3 regions of the Desulfobaculum sp. SPO524 genome follow, and region 1 is predicted to be linked to each of the others. Evidence: predicted binding sites of a transcription regulator. Region 1 holds the regulator's gene; each other region holds the start of a gene.
What was found. Region 1 encodes sigma-54, which starts transcription at its own class of promoters, with help from an activator protein. Its sites were predicted from a motif close to CTGGCACGGNNNNTGCTT; they were not measured.
Positions count from the first base shown of each region.

Region 1 (9,507 bases):
CGTTTCCGGCCATGTCGAAGTCCTTGTAGTCGCGGAACACGAGGTCGCGCATGGGGGCACCGTCGACGGCGCTCTTCACCTTGAACATTTCCATGCCGAGTTCGGTCACGTCGGAGATACCGGCGGCCTGAGCCATTTCTTCAACGGCCTTCTTGTCGGCGTCCGTGCAGGTGACGGACTTAAACATGACGGTGTCGGACAGGATGGCGCAAACCATGGCGCCGGCGATGCTCTTGGGGATCTCGATGCCATAGTAGTCGTACATGCCCTTAAGTGCGGTGCAGGTACAGCCAACGGGCCACACCCACATTTCCAGCGGATTCGGGGTAGCCAGGTCGCCCAGCTTGTGGTGGTCGGCCACGGCGACGACTTCGGCTTCGGCGATGTCGGCGGGCAGCTGCGTCAGCTCGGTGGTGTCGACGATGGCGACCTTCTGGCCGGCCACGGAGGTCACAACCTCAGGAGCGGTCAGACCGAACTTTTCCAGAACGAAAGCGGACTCGGGGGTAACCTCGCCCTGAGCGACGGGCTTGGCTTCCATGCCACGCTTGCTGAGCAGATCGGCAAGGGCAATGGCGGCGACGATGGAGTCAGTATCAGGATTCATGTGACCGAGAACTAACATTGACAAATCCTCCTAACAATGGATTTAGCGCGAAAGCTTAGGCAAGTTGACGCTGTAAGTTTGTGCCAAATAGCACAAAGGTCTGTTCCTGCCAAGAGCCTACACACTCAAAAAAAATGTATGGGAATCACGGGCCTTTTGGACCATTTCCCGCCAACCGGCGGCTCTGAGCCTACAAAAACTTTGCGCAAAAAGGAACAAGAAAAGCACGCCACTTAAAAATATCGATAAACCGACAGATATCGGGGCCACAATCAAAAATCAACCCATTGACATAACAGAGTTTTCCCGAGTCCCCAGTCCATCCGCTCTCCCCTGCCAGACGCAAAAACGGCCCCTATGAGCATGCTCATACGGGCCGTTGGTCGCAGAAATTCTGCCGCAAAGGGTCTGGGGGCTAAAACGTCCCCAGCGCCGCAAGCGCGGCAATGCCGCCTGCAAGGACAAAGATAAGGGCATAAGCCTTGGCGGAGCGCAGGGACAGCAAAGGGCCAATGGAGGCGGCTATCCACAAATGCCCCCACGTGACAGCGTCCGCGGGCAAATGCAGGAAGCCGCGCATCAGGAAGAAATTCACGATGACGATAAGTACCAAAACGCTGGCCTCAAAAAACGCAAACGACAAGACGCCCATCTGCATGATGGAGCGCCGCACAAGGCGGCCCGGCGCGTAGTCGCCGGGGCTGGCGCTGAGGCCGACCTGCGCCTGCAGACTATTGTAGGAGGCGTTCTGGAAGTTCCTGTGCAGGTACTCCACCCGCGCCGCTATCCACCCAAGGGGCAAGCTAAAGAGCAATGGGAACACCACCTCGGCGGGCGTGCTGAAGCCAAAAAAGTGCACCAAAGTGAGCGCGGCAAGGTTCGCTGCCGCGGCATTGGGGGGGATAAACGTCCCAGCGGGGATGAGGTCGAGCCAGAACAGCTCAAAAAATGCGGAAACACTGAGGGCGAGGGTCATGTCGCCAGTGACAATCCCCCAAATGAGGCCCTGCACCATGGGGCGCTCAAGAATGCCGACAGTGACGGCAAAACGCCCGAGAGAGCTCAGGGCAAAAAAAAACCGACCGCCACAACCGTGGCAATGCTCGCAAGCGGAGTTCCTACCATGTTCGTCTCACATGCACGGGTTCCGTCGGCACGCAGCGGAAGTCGAGTTCCACGCCGGTGGACGAGAAATAGCCAAGACAGTCGTTATCTTCCTCGGAGAGGGATACGTGGGCGCACAGCTGCTGTTTGCCTGGTCCGTAGTGCAGGTTGCCTAGGTTGAGCACACCAAAGCCGAGGCCATCTTCATGGGCACGGCGGGCGTCCTCGCACGAGGCGAAGAGGACCAGCACATCGGGGTCCGGGTCCGGCCCGAACTTGGCATGCATAAACGCGGCAAGCCCCGCCACGTCCACAAAACACTTCTCCACCCCGTGCGGGATGGCAAGCCCCATAATTTCCTGCCGCAATGGATCGTGGGCCACGTCGTCATTCGCAACGACAATCCAGCGCGACTTGGTGAAGGGGAGCCACGTTTCGATAATCTGACCATGGATCAGTCTGTTGTCCACGCGCACCCAATACATTTTAGCCTTCCGCGACTTTGCGCCGCAGAATTTCGCCTGCGACGACAATACCCTGACAGCCGGCGCTTGCGGCTTCGCTGGCAAGGTTTTTCAGTTTCATGGATCGGGTACCAAGCACCTTGAGCAGCATGGGCAGGTTCACGCCGGTGATGACCTCCAGCGGCCCGGAGCCCATAAGGGACAGGCTGAGATTGGTGGGGGTGCCACCAAACATGTCGGTCAGCATCAGCACGCCGGCGCCTGCATCGACGCGTTCCACGGCTTCGCGCAGGTTCTGGAGAATTTCGTCCATCTCCTGATCCACGCCCACACCGATGGCTTCGCAGTATTCCTGCTCGCCAAGGATGACCTCGGCGGCATTCAGCAAATGCTCGCCGTACTCCGCGTGGGTGACGATGACCACACCGACTGTCTTGGTTGTCTTTTCGCTCATGATACCCGCTAGCGCGCCACTTTCGGCGCGAATGGAATTTCGTCCTTCACCCGCCTCATTCGAGGTCGAGATGCCTGTGCTCAAGAAATACGGAATACTCTGCCTGACGCAGAGAGTCAAAGACGGCTTCGGCCACGGCGACGGACCTATGCCTGCCGCCGGTGCACCCAATGGCAACCGTCAGCCTGTACCGCCCTTCCCGCGCGTAGCACGGCAGGACATAGTGCAGGAAATCAAGCTGTTTCTCAAGGTATTCCCCGCCCTCTGGCGAGCGCAGGACAAAATCGGAAACCGCCTTGTCACGTCCCGTCAGGCTCCGCAGAGACTTCTCAAAGTACGGATTCGGCAAAAAGCGCAGGTCAAAGACAAGGTCCGCGTCCGTTGGCACCCCGTGCTTAAAGCCAAAGGTCACCAAGTACACGTGCAGGCCATAGCATTTGTCCTGCAGGAAATTCCACTTTTCCTGCAACGTGCGGCGCAGGTCGTGGATGGAATAGTCCGAGGTGTCGATGACAAGCTCGGCCAAGTCACGCACCGGGGCGAGCAGGCGGCGCTCCTCCACAAGGGCGCGGTCCAGCCCGACGCCCTGCTCCAGCGGATGCGGACGGCGGGTGGCCGCATACCTGCGGCGCAGCACATTTTCTCCGGCTTCAATAAACACCACGCGCGGCTCCACGCCGCTTTCGGCAAGGATGCCCCGTGTCTGTTCCCATTTGGCGGTAAAGTCAGAATGGCGGACGTCCAGCCCAAGGGTCAACCCTCGATGGTACACCTCTTTCTGACGGCGAAACAGGTCCACGAATTCGGGGATAACATCCGGGGGCAGCCCGTCCACGGAGACGAAGCCAAGGTCTTCAAAAACCTTCAGGGCAGTGGATTTGCCCGCTCCGGAGAGTCCGGAGAGGATAATGACGGGAAAATCCGGCTCGGCGGCCGCTCCCGGCACAACAGATTCCATGCTTAGGCTCCCTTGATAAGGCGGACCAGTTCGTCCTTATCGCCAGCCTCCAAGAAGGCCGTGCGGAACTTCTCATCCTTGAGAGTGCGCGAAATGTGGGCAAGGATGCGCAGATGCATCCCGGCCACCTTTTCCGGCGCAAGCACAAGAAAGAAGATATGACAGGGCTTAAAGTCCAGCGCATCAAAGTCAACGCCCTCGCGGCTTCTGGCGGCAACAACGACGATGTCGTCCAGCCCTTCCAGCTTGCCGTGGGGGATGGCGATGCCGTCGCCGATTCCTGTGGTACCCAGGGATTCCCGCTCCAGCAGGACTTCCTTGGCATGTTCAGGGTCAATGCCCTGCACATGCTGCGCAGCCCCGGCCACAAGTTCGGCCAGAACCGAAGACTTGGTTCTGGCCGAAAGTTCAGGGAATATCAAATCGCTATCGACAAAATCTCCGAGCTTCATTCGTACATCCCGGGATCAATGAGGCCATACTCGCCGGTCTTGCGGCGGTAGATGACGTTGACCCGTTCGGTTTCAGCGTTGCGGAACACGAGGAAATCATACTTGAAGGTGTCCAGCTGCATGGCGGCCTCGTCGGCCATCATGGGCTTGGGCGTGTAGGTGTCGGCCTGCACGATGACAGGGCCGGATGCGGCGTCCATGTCCTCGGCGTCGAATCCGGCAAGGGCGGCGACGTCTTCCTGGCGCACGGTGTCGCGCGCGCGGCGGCGGTCCTTGTCCTTTTCACGCGTCTTGCGGACCTGTGCGGACATCTTGTCCAGCACAAGGTCGATGGAGGAGTACATGTCTTCCGACTCCTCAACGGCGGACATATTCATATTGTCCCCGGCAAGCGAGACCTCCGCGATGTGGCGAAACTTCTCCACACTCATGTTGATCTGCAATTCGGCATTGCCGGTATCGGCGTACTTGATCAGCTTTTCAAAGCGCTTGCGGGCATACTGCTTGAGATGGTCCGAAGGCTCGAAATTCTTAAAGGTCAAGCTGATGTTCATCGACGATCCTCCTTAACTGCTGGGGTTGGATCGAATACTCACCATATTGGAAAGTGTACTTGCATTCAGCCTGAAAATAAAGGGTGTTGTCGCCACTCCGCCCCTCCTAAAAGACCTGCTTGCGTTTGGAGGAGGACGGTATGCCGAGGGAGCTGCGATATTTGGCAACAGTTCGCCGTGCGATGTTGACCTGAAGCCGCCCTTTGAGGATATCGGCGATTTTCTCGTCCGAAAGAGGCTTTTTGGTATCTTCCTTTCCGATGAGTTCCTTGATGTGCGCCTTCACGCTCTCGGAACCGACCTGTGATCCGTCGTCCATACCGAGGGCGCTGTTGAAGAAAAATTTCAGCTCGAACACGCCATGGGGCGTGGACACATACTTGCTGGTGGTGATGCGGCTGATGGTGGATTCGTGCATTTCGATGTCGTCTGCCACATCCTTGAGGATGAGGGGCTTCAGACGGGTCACGCCATGCTCGAAGAACCCGCGCTGGAAGCGCACAAGACTCTCCATAACCTTATAGAGGGTCCGCTGGCGCTGGTACAGGCTTTTCATCAGCCACTGGGCGGAACGCAGGCGCTCGTTCAGGTATTCCTTCTCCGGCGCGCCGCGCCCATCCTTCACGGAATCGAGATAGAAATCATTAACCGTCAACTGCGGCAAACCGTCGTCATTGAGCACGATGACGAAGTCGTCCTCGTACTTGTAGACGTGCACATCCGGGCTGACGTACTGCGCCTCGCCACTGCCAAAGGCAGCACCGGGCATGGGGTCAAGGGTTTGCAGAAAGTCGAGGTATTCCTTGAGGCCTTCGAGGGTGAGGCGGAACTTGCGCGCCAGCGGCTTGTAGCGGCGCTTTTCAAGGTCCTCCAGGTGGTCGCTGACGAGGGAGTGCAGGATGGGGTCGTCGTATCCGTTGACCTCAAGCTGTACGAGCAGACACTCGCGCGGGTCGCGGGCGGCAACGCCCACGGGGTCCATGCGCTGAACGCGGTGCAGCGTTTCCTCCACGGCGTCCACGGAGCATTTGGCTTCCTCGGCGATTTCCTCAACGGTGCTTTGCAGGTACCCCTGCGAGCCAAGGTTGCCGAGGATAACCTCTGCGATGTCCACCTGCTCCGGCGTCATGTCCGAGAGGCGAATCTGCCATTCCAGATGCCCTTCCAGCGATGGCTTGGACGAGAGACGGGCCTCAAAGGACAAGCCCTCCTCCGGGATTTCCGCTTCACGCGCCGAGGACTGCCGCCCCGTGGAAGAGAACTCCCCGAGGTAGTTTTCCCAATCCGCGCCCTGCATCGCGTCCTGATCGCCAACGCCATCGGCCATGGCTTCGCCGTTGTCTACGGCTTCTGCCGACCGGGCGTCCTGCTCGGCCTCGGCCTTCTCCTGCGACGGCTCGACGGCGGCCTCCTCCAGAAGGGGATTCTCGAGGAGTTCCTGCTGGACCATGTCCACCAACTCCACGCGGGAGAGCTGCAGCAGCTTGATGGCCTGCTGCAACTGCGGTGTCATGACCAGTTGCTGAGAGAGCTTGAGTTGTTGTCGTAGTTCAAGTGCCATGTTGGCTTATGTCTTCTTGCGAAATGTTGGCGTTGCAGATTCCGTATCAGGCTGCCCCGTCAAAGGGGGCGGAAGTGCGACAGTGCCTACGGCATCTAAAAAAAATGGTGCTTGTGCGGACTTCGTTACCGACCGCACAAGCACCATGCCACATTCACAACAAGCTTGCAACCAAGACTGGCAAGGTTCTTGAATATAGGGATTTATATAGAATTTCCGGAAGGTTACAGACAGAACCCCTCGCCAAGGTAGACCCGGCGAGCCTTCGGATCGGCACAAATTTCTTCCGGAGTACCGCTCAGGATGATGCGGCCTTCGTAGACAAGGTAGGCCCTGTCGCAAATGCGCAGGGTTTCGCGGACGTTATGGTCGGAGATAAGCACGCCAATGCCCTTCTCTTTCAGCCCGCGCACAATTCCTTGTATGTCATCCACGGCGATGGGGTCAATCCCCGCAAAAGGCTCGTCCAGCAGCATGAATTTCGGATTTAGGATAAGCGCGCGGGCAATCTCGAGCCGCCTGCGCTCGCCGCCAGAGAGGTGCATGGCCTTCTGGTCCGCAAGGCGCGTAATGCCCAGCTCGTCCAGCAACTGGTCCGCGCGCCGCTTCTGCTCTGCGCTGTCCAGTCCGCTCTGCTCCAGAATAATCTCCAGATTCTGCCGCACGGACAGCTTTTTGAAGATGGAGCTTTCCTGCGGCAGGTAGCTCATGCCGAGGCGGGCGCGCTCGTGCAGGGGCAGCATGGTGATGGCCTCGTCATCAAGGTGCACCGCGCCGCCGTTGGGCTTGATGATGCCCGCCAGCATGTAGAACGTGGTGGTCTTGCCCGCGCCGTTGGGGCCAAGCAGACCAACAACCTCGCCCTGCGCCACGTTGACGGCGATATCCTGCACAACCTTGCGCTGCCCGTAGATCTTGCACAGATCATTGGCTGAAAGGACACTCATGCTACTTGCCGCCCCCGTCAGCCGGGGTGAAGAAGATGGCTTCCACGGGTGCGTCGCCACTTTCCACTTCGCTGCGGTTGTCCTTGAGCCACAGGCGGATAACCTTGCCGGCAATGCTGTTTTCGCCATCCTTGAGCACGGGCTTGCCGGTGAGGGTCAGCAGACCATCTTCGGCGGTGTACACAGCCTTGCGGCAGGTACCGGTCTTGCCCTCGCGCTTCAGCCGCACGTTGCCGGTGGCAACGATTTTGCGGATGGTTCCGGGCGTATCCGGCGTATCGGACGGGGTGAGGTGCACTGTCATCTTGTCGGACCAGATTTTCATATCCGGCCGGGTGACGAGCACATCTCCCGTAAAGACGACGGTCTTGCCGCTTTCGTCGTAGACGGTTTTCTGAGAGGTGATTTTGGTCGGTACGGTATCGGCGGCCGCGGCAAATGCCAGCGAGGCCGCTACGAGCACACCCGCAAGGGCGAGTGCGGCGGTGCGTGCAAACGTCTTCAAGGCTACTTCTCCCTGCCCGGGGCGGCCATGCCGTCCATGACGGACTCCACGCCCCCGGTGGCGGTGATGACATTGGTGGAAAGATCATAGACGACTTCCGGCGCGCGGAGGGTCATGCCCTCGCGCACAATGCGGACATCCTCGCGGACGGTGATAATCCGCGCCTCGCCGTCATAGTCCAGACGCTTGGAATACACTGTAGTATCGCCACTTGTCACGACAACTTCGGGCCACAATTCCGCAGACCCCGTCGCCTGATCAACGCGGCCCTTGGGAGCCACGATGTGCACCGGCTCCCGGCCGTCCTTGGTCCAGTCGATAACGGGAGCCTCAACCGTGATGCGGCCGTCCTGCTTTTCGTAGTCGGCGCTCTCGGCCTTGAGGGTCCACAGGGAGCCGTCCCCGGCGCTGCGGGTGAGCTCCACGCCCTGCATGGCCATATCCACAGGCGGGGCGGTGATGGGCACATCATCCACGGATGCGCCGCTCCCACGCCAAATGATATAGGCCGCGCCAAGCATGGTCACAAAGACCAGCACCGCGACAAGGAGCATACGCGCTCTGTTCATCGCTGTTTCCACTCCGCCCACAGGATGTCCAACTTGCCCTGCGCATCGAGGATAAAGCGGATGGCGTCGCGTACTGCGCCGTTGCCGCCGCGGCATTCACTGACCCATACGGCCATATCGTGAATTTCGGGCTGGGCGTTGGCCACGGCCATGGGCAGGCCCACGTTGGCCAGCGGGCCGGCGTCCACCCAGTCGTCACCGAGGTAGGCCACCTCGTCCATGGTGACGCCATGGGTATCGCAAATCTTCTGGAGTAGCGGAATCTTGGCCGTGTGTCCGGCGTAGTAGTCCTTGATGCCCAGTTCGCGCACGCGCTTTTCCACGGCTTTGGACTTGAGGCCCGTGATGACGGCCACCACAAGGCCTGCGCCCTGCGCCAGCTTTACGCCCAGGCCGTCCTGCACGTTGAAGCGCTTGGAGACGTGCCCGGAGGCGTCGTAGTACAGGCCGCCGTCTGTCAGCACGCCGTCCACGTCCAGCACCAGCACGCGCACATTCTTTGCGCGCTCTTTGGCGGCGGCAGTCAGCTTAGCACTCATGGGGCAGCTTCCAGAGGTTGTCGAGGTCGCGGACAAGGGCGTCCAGCTTTGTCAGCGGCCATGAGTTTGGCCCGTCGCACAGGGCGGAATCCGGGTCGGGGTGCGTTTCAAGGAAGACACCGTTCGCGCCGGCGGCAACAGCGGCGCGCGCCAGCATGGGCACGTATTCGCGCTGTCCACCGGAGCAGCCGCCCTGCCCGCCCGGAAGCTGGACAGAGTGCGTGGCGTCGAACACCACGGGGCAGCCGAGGCTCTGCATAATCGCCAGCGAACGGAAGTCCACCACCAGATTATTGTAGCCAAAGCTGGCGCCGCGCTCGGTGAGCCAAATCTTCGAATTGCCCGTGGAGCGAACCTTTTCCACCACGGAACGCATGTCCCACGGGGCAAGGAACTGGCCCTTTTTCACGTTGATGATCTTGTCCGTCTTGGCGGCGGCCACCAGCAGGTCGGTCTGGCGGCAGAGGAAGGCGGGAATCTGAAGGACATCCGCCACCTCGGCCACGGCTTCGGCCTGCTCCGGGGAGTGGATGTCAGTGATGACGGGCAGGCCCGTCTCGGCCTTCACCTGCGCCAGCATTTCCAGCCCGCGCTCCATGCCGGGGCCGCGGAAGCTGGTGACGGAGGTTCGGTTGGCTTTGTCGAAAGAGCTTTTAAAAATGGCCGCAATCCCAAGGTCCTTGGAGATTTCGGCCACTTTCCTGCCCGCTTGCAGGGCGATATCGAGGTCTTCCAGCGCGCACGGCCCTGCGATGAGGAACGGATGCGCGCACGAATGCGTGTAGAGTTCGGA
Region 1 covers NZ_JBJDSB010000002.1:869,358-878,864, reverse strand. The annotation lists gene ACI3L3_RS09540 (manganese-dependent inorganic pyrophosphatase) at 1-631, opposite strand, end outside; gene ACI3L3_RS09535 (PTS sugar transporter subunit IIC) at 1,023-1,673, opposite strand; gene ACI3L3_RS09530 (PTS sugar transporter subunit IIB) at 1,726-2,196, opposite strand; gene ACI3L3_RS09525 (PTS sugar transporter subunit IIA) at 2,198-2,629, opposite strand; gene rapZ (RNase adapter RapZ) at 2,685-3,587, opposite strand; gene ACI3L3_RS09515 (PTS sugar transporter subunit IIA) at 3,590-4,039, opposite strand; gene hpf (ribosome hibernation-promoting factor, HPF/YfiA family) at 4,036-4,593, opposite strand; gene rpoN (RNA polymerase factor sigma-54) at 4,700-6,154, opposite strand; gene lptB (LPS export ABC transporter ATP-binding protein) at 6,379-7,101, opposite strand; gene ACI3L3_RS09495 (LptA/OstA family protein) at 7,103-7,606, opposite strand; gene lptC (LPS export ABC transporter periplasmic protein LptC) at 7,609-8,175, opposite strand; gene ACI3L3_RS09485 (KdsC family phosphatase) at 8,172-8,714, opposite strand; gene kdsA (3-deoxy-8-phosphooctulonate synthase) at 8,704-9,507, opposite strand, start outside.

Region 2 (9,507 bases), on a different contig from region 1:
GAGTTTTCTGCGCGCAGAGTGGACAATCCCGCGCGTTTTGTGGGATTCAATAGGAAGGAAGTTCCGTCATTTTGGCGGGACCGCTGGGGCGTCTGGCATAAAGCGCGACGGGCGGGTCTGATTCGTCTTTTCCTGAGTTGCGGTATGCGTCCCACCATCAAGCTGGGGTCTGTTCATGCAGAGTAGGCGATTTTTCCAGATGATTCTGGTTGTGCTGCTATGCCTTGTGGGGCATGGGGCCAGAGCCAACGGCCTTGTGACGCCCCTCACCGAGGAGGAGCGCGACTGGCTGTGGAAAAACGCCGCGGATGTCGTCTTTGTCTACGACCAGCAATTTCCGCCGTTTGAATTCTCCGACGAGGAGGGCCGCTTTACCGGGCTTGGCGCGGACTACCTGCACCTTGTGGAGGAGAAGCTGGGCGTCAAGTTTTCGTACAAGACCCACCCGGATTGGAACACCGTCCTCAACATGCTCCGTACGGGCGAGGGCGACGCCATTACCGCGCTGACCATTATCAAGGACCGCGAGGATTATCTTATATACACCAACTCCTATGTGGAGGTGCCGTGTGTACTGCTGGTGCGCAGTGATGATAAAGCCACATCAACGATGGAGGACCTTGATGGCAGGCGCGTGGCCGTGGTCAATGGCTACGCGACCCATTCCTTCCTTAAAGACAACTACGCCTCGCGCTTTGAAATCGTCCCCGTTCCCACGGCGCAGGCCGGGCTACGCGACCTCGCCTTTGAGGTGGTGGACGCCTTTGTGGTGAACCTTGGCCTTGCGGCCTACTACATCGAAAAGGACGGCCTCGCGAACATCCGGGTGGCCGGGGACGCCGTGTATACCTACCGTTTCAGCTTTGCCGTGCGCAAGGACCTGCCCATCCTGCGCGACATTCTGCAAAAGGGGCTGGACAGCATCACAGACGAGGAATCACAGGCCCTGCGCGACAAGTGGTACAACATGGATGGGGACCGCAAGCACACCTTGTTCCTTTTGCGTATTGGCGGTTTGACCCTGCTGGCCGCGCTGGCGATTATTGTCGTCTTCTACGCCGTGAACAGGACGCTGAAGAAGCGGGTGCGCGAGCGGACCGAAGCCCTTGAATTTGAGCTGGAGGAAAAGGAGCGCATTGCCGAGGAATTGCGCCTGAGTCAGGAGCGGTACGCGCTGGTTGTCCAGGGGGCCAACGACGGCATCTGGGACTGGGACGTGGCGTCGGACTCCATCTATTTTTCCCCGCGCTGGAAAAGCATCATCGGCTACGCCGAACACGAGATAGACAACGATGTGAGCGAGTGGATGGACCGCATCCACCCAGATGACAAGGACAGGGTTCTGCGCGTCAATCGCGAGTGCCGCGACGGCGTACGCGACCAGTTTGAGATTGAATACCGTCTGCGGCACAGGGACGGCAGCTACCGCTGGATTTTGGGCCGGGGCACGGGCGTGCGTGATGACTCGGGCCGTGCCTACCGCATGGCCGGGACCCACTCGGACATCACGGGCCGCAAGCGCGCCACCAACGAGCTGGCGAGGTCCAACCGGCTGCTGCGGGCGGTGCTGCATCAAGCACCGTTTGCCATCGTCATTGCGCAAGGCAACGCCAAGTCGTGGATTATCACCGCGTCCAACAAGGAGGCCGAACGCCTGCTGGGCATCAACGAGGAGGCCGTGGGCACCACGGGCATGGTGGACGGCGAATTCGTCAATGCGGAGACCATCCGCTTCCGCGCCTACGACTTGGACGGCTGGGAGTTGCCGCGCCATAAATTGCCGCTGGCTCTGGCGATGACGCAGGAAAAAGTGCTGAGCGGGATGGAGATGGTGGTGGTGCACACCTCGGGCGAGGAATACACCGTGCTGGTCAACGCCGTACCCGTGCATGACGAGCAGGGCGAGGTGGTCGCGGGCATTGCCATCTTTTTGGATATTACCGACCGCAAGCGCGCCGAGGAGGAGCGCAGGCAGCTACGCAATATGCTTCAGTCCATCATTGACTCCATGCCGTCGGTGCTGGTGGCTCTCGACGGCGAGGGCCGCGTGACACAGTGGAACACCGAGGCCGAGCATATGACGGGGATTAGCTTTGCCGATGCCGAAGGCCGCTCCCTCAGTGACGTAATGCCCGAACTTGCCGGAGAGACCACCCTCATTGACGCGGCGCTGGCGGAGCGTAAGCCGCAGGTGTCGCCCCGGCGGGCGCATATGATGGGAGAGGGCGCCATGCGCTACGAGGACCTGACCGTGTACCCGCTGGTGTTCGAGGGCTTCGAAGGGGCGGTTGTGCGCATTGACGACGTCACGGAACGCGCGCGCATTGAGGAAATGATGATTCAGGCGGAGAAGATGCTTTCCGTTGGAGGGCTGGCCGCTGGCATGGCGCACGAAATCAACAATCCGCTGGGCATCATTATGCAGTGCGCGGAGAGCATCTCCCGGCGTGTTTCGCCCGAGCTTGCCGCCAACACCAAGGCCGCAGGCGAGATTGGCATCGACCTTGGGCAAATGCGGCAATACATGGATGAGCGCGGCATTTCCGGGTATATTGATGGCATCCGGGATGCCGGAAGCCGCGCCGCCAAGATTGTGCAGAACATGCTGAACTTTAGCCGCAGCAGCGAGTCGCGCATTCAAGCCTGCGACCTGAACTCCCTGCTCGATTCAACCATTGAACTGGCGGCCAACGACTACGACCTCAAAAAGAAGTTCGACTTCCGGCAGATTGAGATAGAGCGGCGCTATGCCACGAATTTGCCGCATACGCTGTGCAGTTCCACGGAGATTGAGCAGGTGTTTTTAAATCTACTCAAAAACGCCGCGCAGGCCATGGCCGAGGCGGACCCGCCGCCCGAGACGCCGCGCATTATCATCCGCACGGCGCTGCAGCGCGCGGAGATACTCATAGAATTGACGGACAATGGTCCCGGTATGCCCGAGAATGTGCGCAAGCGTGTGTTTGAACCGTTCTTCACCACAAAGTCCGTGGGCACCGGGACGGGCCTTGGGCTGTCCGTGTCGTATTTTATCATATGCACCAATCATGGCGGTCAGTTTGATGTGGAGTCGGCACCCGGCAAGGGCGCCAAGTTCACCATCCGGCTGCCAGTGAGGGAGGCCGCCGCATGAGCCGAGAAGAACCCGTCATACTTGTGATCGACGATGAAGAGTTCATCAGAGGCACACTGGTGGACTTCTTCGAGGACTGTGGATTTGAGGTCCATGCCGCCGGAAGCGGTGAGGAAGGGCTGGAGGTGCTGCGCCGCATCGGCCCGGACCTTGTCACCGTGGACATGCGCCTGCCGGGGATGGACGGGAACGATTTTATCCTGCAGGCCAAAGCCGAAGTGCCGGACCTGATGGTGCTTATTTTTACCGGGTCGGCAGATTACGTGCTGCCGCAGGCGCTACGCGACATGGGCCTGACGTCGCGCCATGTGTTCAGCAAGCCCGTGCGGTCCATGGAGGCCCTTGTGGATGCACTGGACGACCTCTACGGCGTGAAGGTTGAGTGGTAGGATGAAACGGCGGCGGGCCGGATACCCATGGGTATCCGGCCCGCCGTGCGTGCGAGTATGTCGGCTCTGGCCTACTGCCAGAGGTCCAGTTCCTCGGAAATGAGCTTGTCCGCGATAAGGCGGCCGTTTGGCGAGTAGGTTCCGTTTTGGACCTGCTCCTTCAAGCGGGCGACCTTGTCCTCGCGCGTGTCCGGGGCTTCCGCCGCGACCTCGCGCGCTGTGGAGAGCAGGCGGGCATCTCCGCTGACGGAGACGGCGTCCCGCGCTTCACCCGACGAATTTTTGACATCGGGCGAAAGCTCTTCACGCTCGCGGTCCTGCTGGATCTTGAGCTGATCGTAGGGAGTCCTTCCCGGACCGATACCCTTGATATCCACGATGTTCCCTCCCTTGAGCCTGGGCTGGTGCCCTGTGGCTCCATCTCTAAAATATGCACCGGAGACCGGAGTGTCAAATGGCTCTGGCGGTGTCTGGTGGCTGCGGTGAATTCTGTGTTGAATCCTGCTGTAGATGGAATGCAGTTTTCATGCCTGAACAGATGTCAGCTCCGGTGCGTGGCAAGGGACAGCGCGGCGGTGCGGGGAATCAGCCCCCAACCGAGGGGATCAGCTCTCCCTTGGAGTTGTACACGGGCGACGCCTCAATGGCGATAAGCCGTGCGGCCATGCCCGGGTCCGCGTACACTTCGCGCTGCAGCTTTGCCTTTTGGATGTCCTTCATGGAATTGGCAAGGGACTTCTGACGGTCCGCCGAAAGGACTTCCCAACCATTGGTCGATGCGTTTGAGATGCTTGATATGGCCATGTCGAAACCTCCATGTTTCGGGTATGGCATTCGCGACCATGCCGTCCGGTTGCTGTTACAGTCTCTATCGGCTGGGTGTGCAAAAAACTTTAGCAAAGACCGTGGCGTATGGATTGTGGGAAATATCAGGCACTCTCGGATGGTGTGCGCAGCTTGGGGCAACTGTTTTGCAAAAGACATATGGCGCATCCGCCCTGCCACGGCATGGGAGTGACCAGCGCGTAGCGCCGCTCAAGAGTCGTTTCCGATGTCCAGACAAGGCCAAAGCGGTCTGAAACCGCGGCCAGCTCCGGGTCCGGCGCAGGGACCGGGGCGCAGCCGTGCTGCGCAATTTGCGGCACCAGTTGCGCCGTGGCCGCCATAAGCAGGTTCAGCGCCAGCACATGCAGCAGAAAGGACGTGCGCGGCTCCGCAGTCCAGCAGCCATCAATTTCGTCTTCTACCGCTTTGTCCAGCCACGCCAGCAGGCGCGTGCCGCCGCCGGTGCGCACCGCGCACGCCGTGAGGCGCTCGGTCCAGCGGTCCCACGTGGCCGCAAGGCGCTGGGTTTCCGCCTCGCCCAGCGCAGGGGCCTCGGCAAGCTCACAGAAGCGGGCGGGGTCGAAAGGTGGGCGGGGTGAAAAACGGGTGGAGCCGGGAGCCATACTTCTTTCTCCTCAGTTGCGCCGCTCCCGCGGCACGGGGCAAGCGTCATAAGATTATGCCGACACAGACCAGCGTCTGGCCGCGGCCCATCCTACGCCAGAATGCGGTCACCGTCAGCCCTTGGGGTGGACTTTGCGCCGCGCCGGGGGCATCATAGGGGCGTCTGGCCGCTTCCGTCGTCAAGACCGGCGCGCGGCCACCCCCAGCACCGTGAGGCCCATATGCTTATTTTGTACGATTCCCAGCACGCACAAGCCTTCCGGCGGATGTTTCGCCGGTTGCCGCCCTATACGCTGTATAATTTGAAGGAGTCGCGCGCTGCCGAGATGGCCCAGCGCGAAGCCGCCCGCGCCGCTGGCTTTGCCCAGCGGACGCAGATGGGCGTGGCCCCCTCCGACCGCATGGGCATGCATCCCACCATGACCCTCGACCCCGCCGCAAACAACCGCTTTTCTGGAGGCGAGGTGCTGCCCGAGGTGAACACCGGGCGCATCATGGTTGCCCAGTCCTAAGCCCCCACCAGCGTTCATGAAAAAAACGCCACCCGGTTCTTCCGTGGTGGCGTTTCGTTGTTGTGATGCGCTTTAGATGCCAGTAATTTTAATGGCTCCTCCGTCCCGGAGCGACGGCTTGGCCTTGTGCAGCGCCTTGCGGAGCATGCGCGCTTCGTACAATTCAGGATTGATGGACAGGCTTTCCTTGAGGAGCTTCATCGCCTGGTCAAACTCTTCCGCCTCAAAGTGCGCGCGGGCAATATTGAAGAGCAGGTGGTCGTCCTCGCCCGTCAGCTCCTGCGCGCGCTTGTAGTAGCGGATGCACTCCTTGAACATGCCGTTGCGCCGGAGCCGGATGCCAAACTCGTTGAACAGGTGCTTGTGCTGCTCCGTAAAGGCCGCATCCAGCGTGACCAGCTTGTCCAGCACTGCCTGCGCCTTTTTGTTTTCGCCGCGTTCAAGGTACGTCAGCCCAATGCCGAAGTTGGCGCGGATGTGGTCCTCGTCAATCTCCAGCGCATTGGTGTACTGAAATTCCGCGCTATACAACTCGCCCTTTTCCCGATGCTCGTCCCCTTCGTCCACGGTTTGCTCAAGCTGGCGCATGCGCGGGGCCGTGTGCGTCATGTACAGGTCCGGCTCCGGAGAATACTTCTCCAGCACGGTCTCCGGGGAGATGGGCCTGGTGCTGCCCGTTGGGATAAGGTTCTTGTTGACCGGCCGGATGGTCGTCTTGCCGTCGGCGTCGCGCTCAACAAACCACAGTGTTTTGCTGATCTTGCGTTTTTTGGTCGCACCAAAGCCAACAGTGCTCGACTTCCTCTCCGAAAAAATGCCCGCGAACGGGGAGGGGAGGGTTTTAAAAGAGGCATCCGTGGCAAGTGGTTCTGTCATGGGCAATGCGCTTTGTTTATGTGTCGTCGCCGTGGTCGAAGAGGCGGTGGACGTGGTATGCTTTCCTCAACATATTGATGGAACCACCCGTGAGAATAAAGACCCTAGAACCCTTGGTAGAGGCGGATATTCGCGATTATCGCACCAAGGGTCCGTTTTTCTCGACAAAGCGTGTGCACGCTTTCGATCAAGGAGTTGCCGTGTGTTTGCAGTGATTTGCAGCGCAAGAAAAAAGCGCCGTCTGGTCGACTTTTTCCGGAACCGTTTGATTGCCTTGGCAGTTCTTTTCACCCTTTTTTCGCCCGTCTGCGTCAATGCAGGCTATCTGGGCGGCGTGGATGCGAAGGCGCTTCAGGATATCGTAGATGATTCCACAGGCCGCGTTGTGGTGTTGTCCTTTTGGGCCACGTGGTGCCCGCCCTGTGTGCGCGAGATGCCGGACTTTATGGCCCTGCGGCGCAGCGTGCCGGATGACGAGATGCGCCTCATCGGCATTTCTCTCGATTTCGACGAAGATTCCCTCAAGACGTATGTGGATGAGAATAAGGTCAATTTTCCCATTTATCGTTCTACGCCGGGCCTTGCCAAACATTTTGAGGTGGAAGGCGTTCCGAAACTCATGGTATGGGATGCACAAGGGACCCTGCGCGTCGACCACGTAGGGTATGTGCCCGGAGACGTGCTGCGCGCACTCGTCATGCAGTTCCTCCCCGAGCACGCCGACGGCGGCCCCCAGTCCAAGGAGGAAATGAATCCGGGGAGTTGACTATGCGTCTGCTATGTCTCACCGTATTGGTAACGGCACTCGTCAGCATGACCATCGCACCAGCGCATGCTGGCACGCCGCAGGCCTTCGCCGCCTTCGTCACAGGCGGCAGTGTCGCCCGCGCCACGGCCGTTGTGGTTCGTCAGGCCCTGCCCGGGCTGCGCGCCGAGGTGTACGCCAGCAAAGTCGGTGAGCATGTCGTTCATTACCTGTACGTCAGCCACCCGGAGCTTAAGTACGAAGATATTTGCCGCCGCCTCGGCGGTGCCAGCTGCCCCGCACTGCGGCAAGCCGGACCACAGGCGACAAGCGCAAGGCGTAAAGGCCCTGTCCTTGAGGAACCCAACAAGGAGAAGCCAATGACAAAACAGTTTTCCTTCGTGAAGTACGAAAACGAGGTGCTGCCGGAGTACAGAAACAAGCTTAGCCTCGCGGAAACCGCTGAGGACGTGCGGACCTGCTTCGGATACACCGTCCGCGAGCTGTTCGCCAAAGCCCTGAACGGTGAGGAACTCGTGGACGAAGACGACATCATCCTCGAAGCGGAAAACGAAAAGGGCTACGAAATAAGCGAAAAGGTGCGCAACAACGAGACCGTCGCCGTCCTTTGGGAAGGCTCAGACCTCAAGCGCGTTATGAAAAACATCGCCGACTCCGCGCACAAGCGCATCATGCGCATCGACAAACACCCCGAAAAGACCGACGCCAAGATTCGCAACTAAGCCAAACACTGCACCAACATCACAACGCCCCGCCAACGCGGGGCGTTTTTTTATGGACGGCAGGAGGAGACCGGGCGTTGGCGGTGAGGGGGCGCTGTGGTGGAGAGAAGGCCGGGCTTTTTGTGCTCCGCAGGTTTAAGGGCCGTGGGCCCTTAAAGATCCCGTGTGCGCACAGGCCGGGTGCTCTTGGATGGGGCGGTCGTCACCCCTGACGGCTCTCGTCCGTGCTTATGGGGAGAGATTTTTTTGGGGGCGTCGGTGGTGCGTGAAGGGCGGTGAGAATCCCTGCTCGTGTGTGTGAAGAACAAAGAGAAGGCAGAAGACCCCGCCCACCCACCCCTATTTTTCGGGCGGCTTCCGCCCGAAAAATCCTGGGGATTGTTAAGGGAATCATTCCCTTAACCCGCCGGAGGCATTGCCTTTCTTTCTTTCTTTCTTCTAAACAGTCTCACTCACATGCAGCACGTCGTTTTTACGGCGGAGTTTGGTGGTGATGTCGTTTGGTCCGGTGGTTTTGAGGAGGTAGCGCAGGTGTCCGAGGTTGGCATCGATGGCGTGTTGATACGGGTCATGGTCGAGGCCGAAGCGGTGGAGGAAGTGCAGTCGCATGAACCGGGTGACGGCGCCCAGGTCGTGGTCGAGGCGTGGGCGCACGACGTTGTTGTAGAAGGGCGCAGTTTTTTGGAACAGGTCGCGCTGGGTGACGTAGCCGGGGATGCGGGCTTCCTGAAATTCTTTGAAGAGGAGCGGCAGTTTTTCCAGATATTTGCGGTCGGCGAGTTGGGCGATGAGGTCGGCTGATCCGACGATGAGTCCGGCGTCTTTGGCGTCTGGTGTTGGGAAGGCGATGTCTGCTGGTGTAAGGGCGAGGCGTGTGCAGTCGATGGCGCTGGCGATGGCGTCGCAGGTGTGGGCGGGGACGGCGTGTGTGGCGAGAAGGCTGCGCATGATGGCGATGGAGCGGTCCTCGTGCCCGACGGTGTGCTTTGCGCCGGTACCGGTTGTATCGGTTTCGTCCTGCAGCATGCCGGTGTCGTGGAAATAGGCGGCGACGACGGCGACCGTGAACAGATCGTCGGAGACGGCGCGCGTGGTGCTGATGCCGTGCACAAGGCGCGCGGAGGCGAGCACGACGGAGAGGGTGTGCTCCAAGTCGTGGTAGGGCGCGGTGCTTTGGCGGTAGCCGGGCATATCGCCGCGGAACAGGCGCAGAATACTGGCGTGGGTGTCCGTGATAATGCTGGGGAGATGGCCGAGGCCGCAGTCGGCGTACAGGCGCTTGACTTCACGCAGAATGGTGGCGGTATCCGGTGCAATGGTGCTGTTACTCAGGGCCGGAGTGGTGTGCGTGTCAGTGGTCTGGGGCATGATTCTTCCAGTTCGGACAGAGGGATGAACGATGGCGGCGCTCATGAAAACGCCGCGGCTTCTGGCCTGCAAAAACCGCCCGGAAGGCAGGTTTGCCATGTAGGTTATCCTATATCGGATATGAATGCAAAAGGTCTTATGTGGTGGGCGTTGCGGGGAATTTTTGGTGCGCAAAAGAGGGCCGCCCACCGTGGTGGCGGGCGGGGGCTATTTGGAGAAAATGGGCGGGACGAGATGCGTGGCGGTGAGGGCCTGCTTCATGTCGTCCAGCGCTTGCGGAAGCGATATGATG
Region 2 covers NZ_JBJDSB010000005.1:185,398-194,904, reverse strand. The annotation lists gene ACI3L3_RS15185 (PAS domain S-box protein) at 176-3,133, shown strand; gene ACI3L3_RS15180 (response regulator) at 3,130-3,522, shown strand; gene flgM (flagellar biosynthesis anti-sigma factor FlgM) at 3,594-3,899, opposite strand; gene ACI3L3_RS15170 (hypothetical protein) at 4,108-4,326, opposite strand; gene ACI3L3_RS15165 (hypothetical protein) at 4,452-4,970, opposite strand; gene ACI3L3_RS15160 (hypothetical protein) at 5,193-5,483, shown strand; gene ACI3L3_RS15155 (tetratricopeptide repeat protein) at 5,556-6,359, opposite strand; gene ACI3L3_RS15150 (TlpA family protein disulfide reductase) at 6,634-7,125, shown strand; gene ACI3L3_RS15145 (hypothetical protein) at 7,128-7,847, shown strand; gene ACI3L3_RS15140 (hypothetical protein) at 8,286-9,215, opposite strand; gene ACI3L3_RS15135 (arsenate reductase ArsC) at 9,423-9,507, opposite strand, start outside.
Region 2: flgM (flagellar biosynthesis anti-sigma factor FlgM) is a predicted target of sigma-54. The motif match lies at 4,038-4,055, and genes of this name have one in related genera.

Region 3 (9,507 bases), on a different contig from region 1:
CCGGGGTCCAGCACATGGGAACGCACGCTGGACGCATGCGCTGTAGAGTCCACACGGACGCGGTAGGGCATAGTTTCGGCGGCAAAGGCGGGCGTGGTGGTTGCCTTCAAATTCAGCTCGGCAAGCAGGTGTCCGTCCTCATCGGCAAGGGAGACATCCTGCGCGCTGACGGCGGGATTGACGGTAATGGCAAGGGCGGAGCCAACAGCCACAAGGCCATCAACATACTGGTTCGGGGCGTTCTGGCGGACAACCTCCGCCTGCACGGGCAGGGACAACGCATTGATGCCCGCCGCCACCTGCTCCACCATATCGCCCCATGTGGCGTCATCGTCCAAAGCGATGTCCACGGTTTCCGTCTCGCCCCCCTGCGTGACGGAAAAACGGTACTCGCCACCGGCAAGGTCGGTCGATGTCCACGGCATATGGCCACTGGAAAAGTATTTGTAGTAGCGCGTCACCTCATCCTGAGGGCGCACGCGGGCGGCAAGGCGTCCGGACAGCTCGTCCGAGGCATTGGAGGGGGTTACAAGGCGGGCGCGGGTAAAGGAGGTATCTTCTGGCCATGCAAAGCGGGCAAGGGCTTCTTCAAAGGCCGCGACCTTGGAGCCAAGGCGCTCCACTGTGCCGGTGACCAGCCTGCCATAGCGCTGGCGGCGCTGGGCATTCTCAAAGCGCCACGCCACACGCGAATCAAGGGCCAGCCGCTCAAGGGGCGAGGCAAAGGCCTTGCCCTCGGCAGCGGTGCCGCGCAGCGTATCACCTGCGCTGATACGTCCCTGATAATCAATGCTGACCATAAGCCCGCCCAACACAAGGGGTGCGAGAACACGCAAAGGCGGGCGGAGAGAAAACGGGGCGGGCTAGACGTCCGCCCCGGCGTAGTCGACGTGCTCCATGCACAGGCCCTGTGGCGGCGCGGTGACGTAGCGCACAGCGCTCCGCTCCGCCGCAGCAAGGACGCGGTCCACGTCCTGCGGGGCAAAGCGTCCGCGCCCCACTTCCACCATCAGGCCCATCAGGTTGCGCACCATCTGCTTCAAAAAGCCGTCGGCGGAAAAGCGCCACACCACTTCATCAGCGAATGCTCCGGCGCTGCGGGTTATCTCCGTCACGGTGCGCACGGTGCTCTTCACGGGCGTCCCCGTGTTTTGGAACGAGGCAAAGTCATGCTCGCCGGTAAGCCGCTTTGCCGCCTCGTCCATGGCCGCCATGTCCAGCGGTCCCGTCTTCCAGACGTAGCACCGCCTTTGCGGTAAAACATATCGGCCATTCAGCCATAAACTATAGGCATAGGTCTTGGATGTGGCGGAATAACGGGCGTGGAAGTCGTCCGGCACAAGGGCGGCGGCCGTCACGGCCACGTCGTCCGGCAACAGGGCGTTGCAGGCGCGCATCCAGTCCACCCCGGCCTTGTCCGCCGGAATGTCCATATGCGCCACCTGCCCCAGCGCATGGACGCCGGAATCCGTCCGCCCGGACCCAAAGGCCCGGACGGGGCACCCGCACACGCGGGTCATAACGGATTCCACCAGTCCCTGAATGGTTGGTTGATCGGCGCGGCCAGCCTGAATCTGCCAGCCGCAATAGGCCGTGCCCTCGTAGGCGATATCCAGTCGCAGTCTGGGCACGGACTACTCGAAGGGGATCTGCAGGCGGGTCAGCTTTTCGGCCAGACGCGCCGCCTTCTTGGCGTTGACGTAGGTGAGGATTTCGCCGGCCTGACGTCCGCGCATGCCCGACAGAATCTTGACGGCCTGCCGCTCGTCCATGGTCTCCAGAACCTGCGCGGCCTGCTTGGCCTTCATGTTGGAGAAGACTTCCACAAGGTGCTTGTCGCGCTTATTCTTGATGGCCTTGGCGTCCTCAAGCATACGTTCAATCTGCTGGCGGGTCTTTTTCAGCTCGGCCATATCACGGGCAATTTTGTCTTCCAGCGCATTGAGGTCGCGCTCGCGCCGGTCCAGCTCCTCCTGCTTCTGCATGAGGGCGTCGCGGCCGAGGGGCGGCTCGGTGGGCTGGGCCTCACTCTGCGCCGCGGCGGGCGCGTCCTGCGCGTGGGCCGTTGCCGGCTCCACCACCTTGCGCACCGCCTGCTGAGGCGCAGGCTGCGGGGCGCGCTGGGCCACCTGCTGGGTCTGGCGCACCGTACTCACGGGGCCATCAACCACAGCCTGCCACCCAATAAAGGTCAGCAGGCACAATTTCAGAAGGGCCAGCGTCATCAGGCCCTTAACGATCTTAGAGAGTCCCATTTTCGTAACGAAGCGTGGCCATCTCATCGGCTTCCCTCTGCTCTCGCGCATTCTCCTCGCGGTTGAACGCCGTCTCCTGCGACGCGCGCAACCGTTCGAGGGTCTTTTTCTCTTTTGCCGTTTTCACGGCCTCCTGCCTGCAGGCATTCAGGCGCTTGGCGCGCTGAAACAGTTCCTGCTCGGCAATGGAGATGTCCTGCTCCAGACGATTCTTATACATCCGCCACAGCCACAGGTCGCCTTCGGAAAGGTCGCGGCGACCATCCAGCGAGGCTTCGTGCCCGGCCAGACGCTCGCGCAGGCCTTCCACCAGTGCGGACTGCTCCTGATGCGCCCGCGTGGCGACGGCAAGCTCCATTCTGGCTCGCGTTTCAAGCTGCTCGCGGTACTCCAGCACCCGTTGCAGCCGAAATGAAAAACGTTTGGGCACGGTGTTTCCTCTTTAGCGTAGCGTCAACCTTGCGACATCAAAATAGGTTCCACCGGCAGATAAGCAATATCCGGGCCGAAGCGGATCTCGCCCTAGCGGCCCCACCATACCAAGGCGCGACCGCCAGCGCAAAGAGGACGGCAGAGCCGATTTTGACCAATGCGCGCCCATGGGTTGCGAATCGCGCACGGATATGCTCATTTGCACTGAGAGGAGAGCACTTCCCTATGCAAAGAATGGAAACCGTCTTGCGTGCATTTCTGAAAAAGCACGACCCAGATGGCATGCAACGCACACTGCGCCGACTGTGGCGGCACTGGCCGGAGATTGTGGATGAACACATCGCCGAGATTGCCCGTCCCATCGGCCATAGAAAACGCATCCTGCTCATTGGCGTGGAAGATTCCATGGTCATGCAGGACCTCACGTTTTATGCGCCATACATTCTGGAACAGGTGAATGCCTTTCTTGGTACAAAAAGCTTTGACAAAGTTCTCCCAGAATTGATAAGAGACCGCGTTTCACTGGACCTGATTAAGAAAAGAACCACTTCGGCGGTTCGCTTCGAGCCCAGTCGCCCACAGAATCTCGGCTCTCAGGCCGACGCGTTCGACGCGAACTCTGCCGTGGCCAGGTGCTACGCCGCCTATGTGAAGCTTTTCAACGAACGAGGGCAAAACGGCACCCGTCAGCCCCGGACGACGAATACAGACTTTCCCAAGGAGGAGAAAACGAGATGAGCGAAGAAATCAATATCGAGCTGAAAAAGCCGCTTGAGAAGATGACCATCAAGGAACTGCGCGAACTCGCCATCGCCGAGATCCCGCAGATCACCGGTGCATCCGGCATGGACAAAGACACTCTCCTCGCCGCCATCAAAGAGGTGCTCGGCATCACTGACGACGACGAGAACAAGGGCAACCCCTACCAGGGTCAGATCGCCCGCATCAAAAAAGAGCTGAACGAGCTGCGCGCCAAGAAGCTGACCGTAGCTGGCCGTAAAGAGCGCGAGATCATCCGTAAGAAGATCAACAAGCTCAAGAAGTACACCCGTCGTCTGGCGCACTCCGCCTAACGAAATTTCAAAAAGCGCGATTTTAGGGTTGACACCCTCGGGCGAAAACCGTAAATCGCTGTTTCCGCGCTGGCGGATCGTCTAAGTGGTAGGACGCTGGATTCTGGTCCCAGTAGTCAAGGTTCAAGTCCTTGTCCGCCAGCCAACTTATCACGTCCCCATCGTCTAGCCTGGCCCAGGACACCTGCCTTTCACGCAGGCGACAGGGGTTCAAATCCCCTTGGGGACGCCAGGAAACACAGCCCTCCGGAGCAATCCGGAGGGCTTTTTTCGTTGGGCGAAGGCGAGCGGGCGCGCCCTCTCGCCTCCCTGTCCACGCCGTGCTACAGAAGCGGGAAATACACCCAGCAGGAGACGCCATGTCCCATCACGACGCCCCGCAGACCACACCCGTCACACTCACCACGCCGCGCCTCATCCTGCGCCAGTGGCGCGAGGCCGACCGCGCGCCCTTTGCCGCCCTTGGCGCAGACCCGGAAGTCATGCGCTATTTCCCTGCCCTGCTCTCGCGGGAGGAAAGCGACGAGACCGCGCAGCAACTGGCGCAGCGCATTGCGGACAACGGTTGGGGCTTCTGGGCGGTGGAGCACCGGGACTCAGGTGCCTTTCTCGGCTTTGTGGGGCTGAACGCGCCCCAAGTGGACCTCCCCTTCACGCCCTGCGTCGAGGCAGGCTGGCGTCTTGGCCGGGAGCACTGGGGGAACGGCTACGCCACCGAAGCCGCCCGCGCCGCGCTGGACTTTGGCTTTTCGCGTCTTGCCCTCACAAGCATTGTCGCTTTCACCGCCCATACCAACGCCCCGTCGGAGGCCGTCATGCGCCGCCTCGGCATGACGCGCGACAGCGGTGGCGACTTCCTCCACCCCGCCGTCCCCGCTGACCACCCCCTACAACCGTTCGTCCTGTACCGCATCACCCGCGAGGCTTGGCTAAAACAGCGCGCGCAGGCGTAGCCTGCGCCCTACGCCTGGGACAACACTGCCTGCGAACACGAGGTGAAGAAAGAGTCCCTCGCGCCACTCCACATGGCCCCCACAACACTTTTCCCCTGTGTTCCAAGCCCTTGCGCAAGCCTCGGCGCGATTCATCCAGAAAACCCGACGCTGCCGCCAAAAACACACGCTCTTCCCCTCCCCCACGCACCTCCTTCACCCTTCACACACAAAAATACCCCTTTTCGCATTTTTTCGTTTGACAACGGCCAGAATTGTCCGTAGATGCTTTTTCTCGCGTTGGCGGATCGTCTAAGTGGTAGGACGCTGGATTCTGGTCCCAGTAGTCAAGGTTCAAGTCCTTGTCCGCCAGCCAACTGCTTGTCCCCATCGTCTAGCCTGGCCCAGGACACCTGCCTTTCACGCAGGCGACAGGGGTTCAAATCCCCTTGGGGACGCCAGGACAGCACAGCCCTCCGGAGCAATCCGGAGGGCTTTTCTTATGGGCAAAACGCCCCTCTCCGCCCTCAGCCCTCCCGGGCACTGGACCTCACTCCTTCCTTGCTATAGAACTCACGAATCGCTCATGGTTGCACCTTTTTTCAACCCTTCAGCCGTCAAGAACGCTCTGTTGCGAGTCGCCAATGCCTGAACGCGCCAAAACCATTACCATCCTTGTCCCCGTCCTCAACGAAGAGGACAGCATCGCCTACTTTTTGGACACGGTCCGAAACATCATTCGCAATGAGCCATACCAGTGGAAATTCCTTTTCGTCGACGACGGCAGCACCGACGCGACACTCAGCATCCTCCGTACGCTTAATAAGACGGACAACTCCATTGGCTTCCTGTCCCTGAGCCGCAACTTCGGCAAGGAAACGGCCATGGCCGCAGGACTGCGACACGCCAAGGGCGACGCGGTCATTATCATGGACGTCGACCTTCAGGACCCACCAGAGCTCATCCCACAATTCCTCAGAAAATGGGAAGCAGGCCACGCCTCCGTTGCCGGGTTCCGCAAGAGCCGCTCATCCGACTCCTTCCTGAAGCGCACAACGGCAGCGGGTTTCTACAGAGTGTTCAACATCTTCTCGAAGGTGAAAATTACTCCAAACACTGGTGACTACCGCCTTTTGGACCGCCGTGTTGTCGAAGCGCTCAACCTACTTCCGGAGCGAGTACGCTTCACCAAAGGCCTCTACGCCTGGGTCGGCTTCGACGAAGCCACCGTGGACTTTGTCCGCCCCGAGCGCGCCAAGGGCCAAACCAAATGGAATTCCTGGAAGCTCTGGAACTTCGCTATCGATGGCATCTCCGCCTTTAGCTCCTTCCCCATGCGCATCTGGGCCTACATTGGTTTCCTCGTCGCCGCATCGAGCTTCATCTACGCCGCATATACCTTCCTGAAGACCCTCTTCTTCGGCGTGGATGTCCCAGGCTATTCCTCTCTGCTCATCTCCATCCTCGGCCTTGGCGGGTGCATCCTGATGTCCCTTGGCATCATTGGCGAATACCTTGGCCGCATCTATGAAGAAGTAAAGCTTCGCCCCATGTACCTGCTTAAAGAGCAGGGGGGCGTTGAGGAAAACGACCATGAATAACACCGATCCCATGAATCACCACACTTCTGCACACATCGCCGCCACGGCACTTATCGTTAGTATTTTCTGCATTGCTGCGTTCTTCACTTACCCAATAGCTGACGATTATTCATATGCTTTAAAAGTAAGAAATACCCCTTTCACTGAATATCTCGTAAACTTTTATATGACATGGTCTGGCCGATACGCATCAAATATTCTTATCCCTCTCCTGGAACCGCTCAACAGACACATCATACTCTACCAAACCTTGCCGCTTCTGCTCATTGTCACTTTTTTTGGCGGCACACTTGCTGCGTTTAGCACTGCATGCAAGAACTCTTTCAGTGATAAAGTTCTTTTTTCCCTGATTATTACATGTATATTTTTTACAGCCTCTGTTACTCTTCGCCAAAGCCTCTACTGGATGTCGGGCTCCTTGACCTACCAAATTTCTTTTTCCTTTTTCCCTATTCTGCTCGCATGCCTTTTTCATCTCGCCCTTGCAAAAACACCGCGTCACACCCTCTTATGGCCATTTTTGTTCCTAAGCCTTTTCCTGTGCTGTGGAGCAACAGAAATGATCTGCTTGGGCGTACTTTTGACGACCTATACGGCTGTAGGAATTGCCTATTTGAATAATCATCACGCGAAGCGGACTTTCCTCATGGTCGCATTTGTGACCACACTTTTCGCTCTCGCGTCTTTCCTGGCCCCCGGCAACTTTGCTCGGGCGACCAACTCTCCCCATATTAATGCTTCCATCCTCAATAAAATCCTACTGTGCTTAGGCGGTGGAGTATCCGGAGCTTTTGAGTCCTTCAAATGGTTCTTCCTCTCCCCATTCATTCCAGGAGTGCTCTTTATTTGCATGCACATGAAGCCTAAAAGCAAAACTCAACTCCCTCTTGCCAAAGGCTCAACGAAGCACAATGCATATTCAATATTTATTATACTCCTCTTTATTCTGTTTGCGATTTACTTCCTGGCCTACGCAGCAATCGGTGGATATCCATATGCCCGCGTTCGTAGTGGTATTTTTGCGACAGCTATCATCCTTGGCAGTGTTGGAATTCTCTTGTTCTGCGCCGATATTTCAACAAGACTTCATAAACTTGCCTCTTCCCACGCGCTGAGCAAAATCACCTTCGGAACCTTCATTGCAATTTCTCTCGCAATGCCCAACACATCACTTACACTCTACAACCTGGCAAACGGCGACCTTTTGCGATACCGGAACCTTAAACAAGAACAACAAGAAATTGCTCGAAAGCATACACAACGCCCAGCGGTTATCCCCGTATCGCCCAATCACCCTCACCCAGTATGGTTTCGAGCCCTTGATGACCCGAAACGAACCTGGCTTGCTGGCGTCTACAAAGACTACTGGCGCTTAACCTCAATCAACTTCGAGCACAGGAACTAAGCGTGGTACTCCGAACACTGTCCCGCTACTTTACGGCGTCCGTCATCGGCACTGCGCTGAATTTTGCCAGCCGTTTTCTCTTTGAGCTTTTCATGCCGTTTCTCTACAGCGTCGCCGCAGCCACATATGTTGGGATGGTGGTTATCTTCGTGTTGTCGTACAAGCGCATTTTTGCCACCACGCTCTCCTGGAAAACCGCCTTTCTTCGCTTCGCCATCACGGCGCATGTTGGCCTTGCCGTTGTCATGGGATGCAGCGAGTTCGCCCTTTGGGCGCTCCAGCCTTTTGTGAGTGACCAGCTTCCGCAGTCCCTTATCAATGGCGTAGCCCACGCCTTTGGCATCGGAGTTGGGTTTGTCTTTAACTTTCTTGGACACCTTTTTTTCAGCTTTGCCCGCCTCGGGACCAATGCCCTGCGCGGAGGGGACGCCTAACCCCTTGCCTCACCGCCCTGTCATGCCTATGTCTTAAGGCAGTGGGAACGATTTGGTTCTTTCGACTCAAGCCATCAGGACGTCTGCTTCATGACCACATTTGAATTCACTTCCATCGGCACCATCCATTCGCCGCACAAGTCGCTGAGCGACATGCCTATTCAGCCCACGGGGGCGCGGGATGCCATTGGGTATATTGATATTGATCCCAAGTACGCCGCGGGCTTGCAGGACATTGAGGGGTTTTCGCACATTATTCTGCTGTATGCCTTTCACCAGTCCAACGGCTTTTCCCTGAAGGTTACCCCCTTCATGGACGACACCGAGCGCGGGCTGTTTGCCACGCGGGCGCCGCGCAGGCCGAATCCCATCGGCTTTTCCGTGGTGGAGCTTCTGGGCCGCGCGGGGAACCGGCTCGACATCTGCGGGGTGGACGTCCTCAGCGGCACGCCCCTTTTGGATGTTAAGCCCTACGTCCCCCGTTTTGACGCGCCAGACGCCACCCGCTGCGGCTGGCTGGACGACAAGGCCGCCCTCAGCGAGTCCCTGCGGTCTGACGACCGATTCGTCACCAAAAAATAATATTTCACCCGCCGCAGGAAACTTGGCCGCCCTCTTTCGGGGGCGGCCTTTTCATTTTCTTGCCTCCGAGGAAACTCATTTGCCCAGCATCGGTTCCCCCTCCATTTTTGGGGCAAAAGCCTTATTTCACGCGGGTTGACAACCGATGAGTGCGCCCCTATATCTATGCCTCCTATTAAATAGCCTGCTAATCAATTTTTCCTTGTCACGAACCATACATGAAGCAACGGAGTGTTTTTCATGCAGAACGCTAAACACCTGATACTGTTCGCCTGCTTGCTCCTGTCGGCCGCATTGGCCACAGGCTGCACCGAGAGCGAAGCCTCCAAAAGCGCCACCCCGCCCCCGCCGCTGGTGAAGGCGCAGACCGTGTCGCGCACCGACGTGCCCTTGACCCTTGAATACGTCGGCCAGACCGCGGGCTCGCGCGAGGTTCAGGTCCGCGCCCGTGTTGGCGGCATCCTGCTCAAGCGCGCCTACGTGGAGGGCAGCCCCATCAACGAAGGCGACCTGATGTTCACCATCGACCCGGAGCCCTTCCGCGCCGAACTTGGACAGGCCAACGGCCAACTGGCCAAGTGCAAGGCCACCCTGCAGAAGTCCATCCTCGACCGCGACCGCATCCTTGAGCTGTTCAAGGAAGGCGCCGTGAGCACGCAGGAGCGCGACAACGCCCTGACCACTTACGATTCCGCCAAGGCGGATGTGGAAGCTGCAAGCGCCCGCGTCCGCGAGGCCGCCATCAACCTCGGCTACACTGACGTTCGCGCGCCCATCTCCGGCATCACCAGCA
Region 3 covers NZ_JBJDSB010000001.1:1,118,532-1,128,038, forward strand. The annotation lists gene ACI3L3_RS04725 (hypothetical protein) at 1-800, opposite strand, end outside; gene truA (tRNA pseudouridine(38-40) synthase TruA) at 864-1,631, opposite strand; gene ACI3L3_RS04735 (MotE family protein) at 1,635-2,255, opposite strand; gene fliJ (flagellar export protein FliJ) at 2,242-2,685, opposite strand; gene ACI3L3_RS04745 (DUF721 domain-containing protein) at 2,913-3,425, shown strand; gene ACI3L3_RS04750 (hypothetical protein) at 3,422-3,760, shown strand; tRNA gene ACI3L3_RS04755 (tRNA-Gln) at 3,831-3,905, shown strand; tRNA gene ACI3L3_RS04760 (tRNA-Glu) at 3,915-3,992, shown strand; gene ACI3L3_RS04765 (GNAT family N-acetyltransferase) at 4,120-4,713, shown strand; tRNA gene ACI3L3_RS04770 (tRNA-Gln) at 4,994-5,068, shown strand; tRNA gene ACI3L3_RS04775 (tRNA-Glu) at 5,076-5,153, shown strand; gene ACI3L3_RS04780 (glycosyltransferase family 2 protein) at 5,337-6,293, shown strand; gene ACI3L3_RS04785 (DUF6056 family protein) at 6,286-7,698, shown strand; gene ACI3L3_RS04790 (GtrA family protein) at 7,701-8,132, shown strand; gene tsaA (tRNA (N6-threonylcarbamoyladenosine(37)-N6)-methyltransferase TrmO) at 8,223-8,714, shown strand; gene ACI3L3_RS04800 (efflux RND transporter periplasmic adaptor subunit) at 8,955-9,507, shown strand, end outside.
Region 3: fliJ (flagellar export protein FliJ) is a predicted target of sigma-54. The motif match lies at 2,747-2,764, and genes of this name have one in related genera.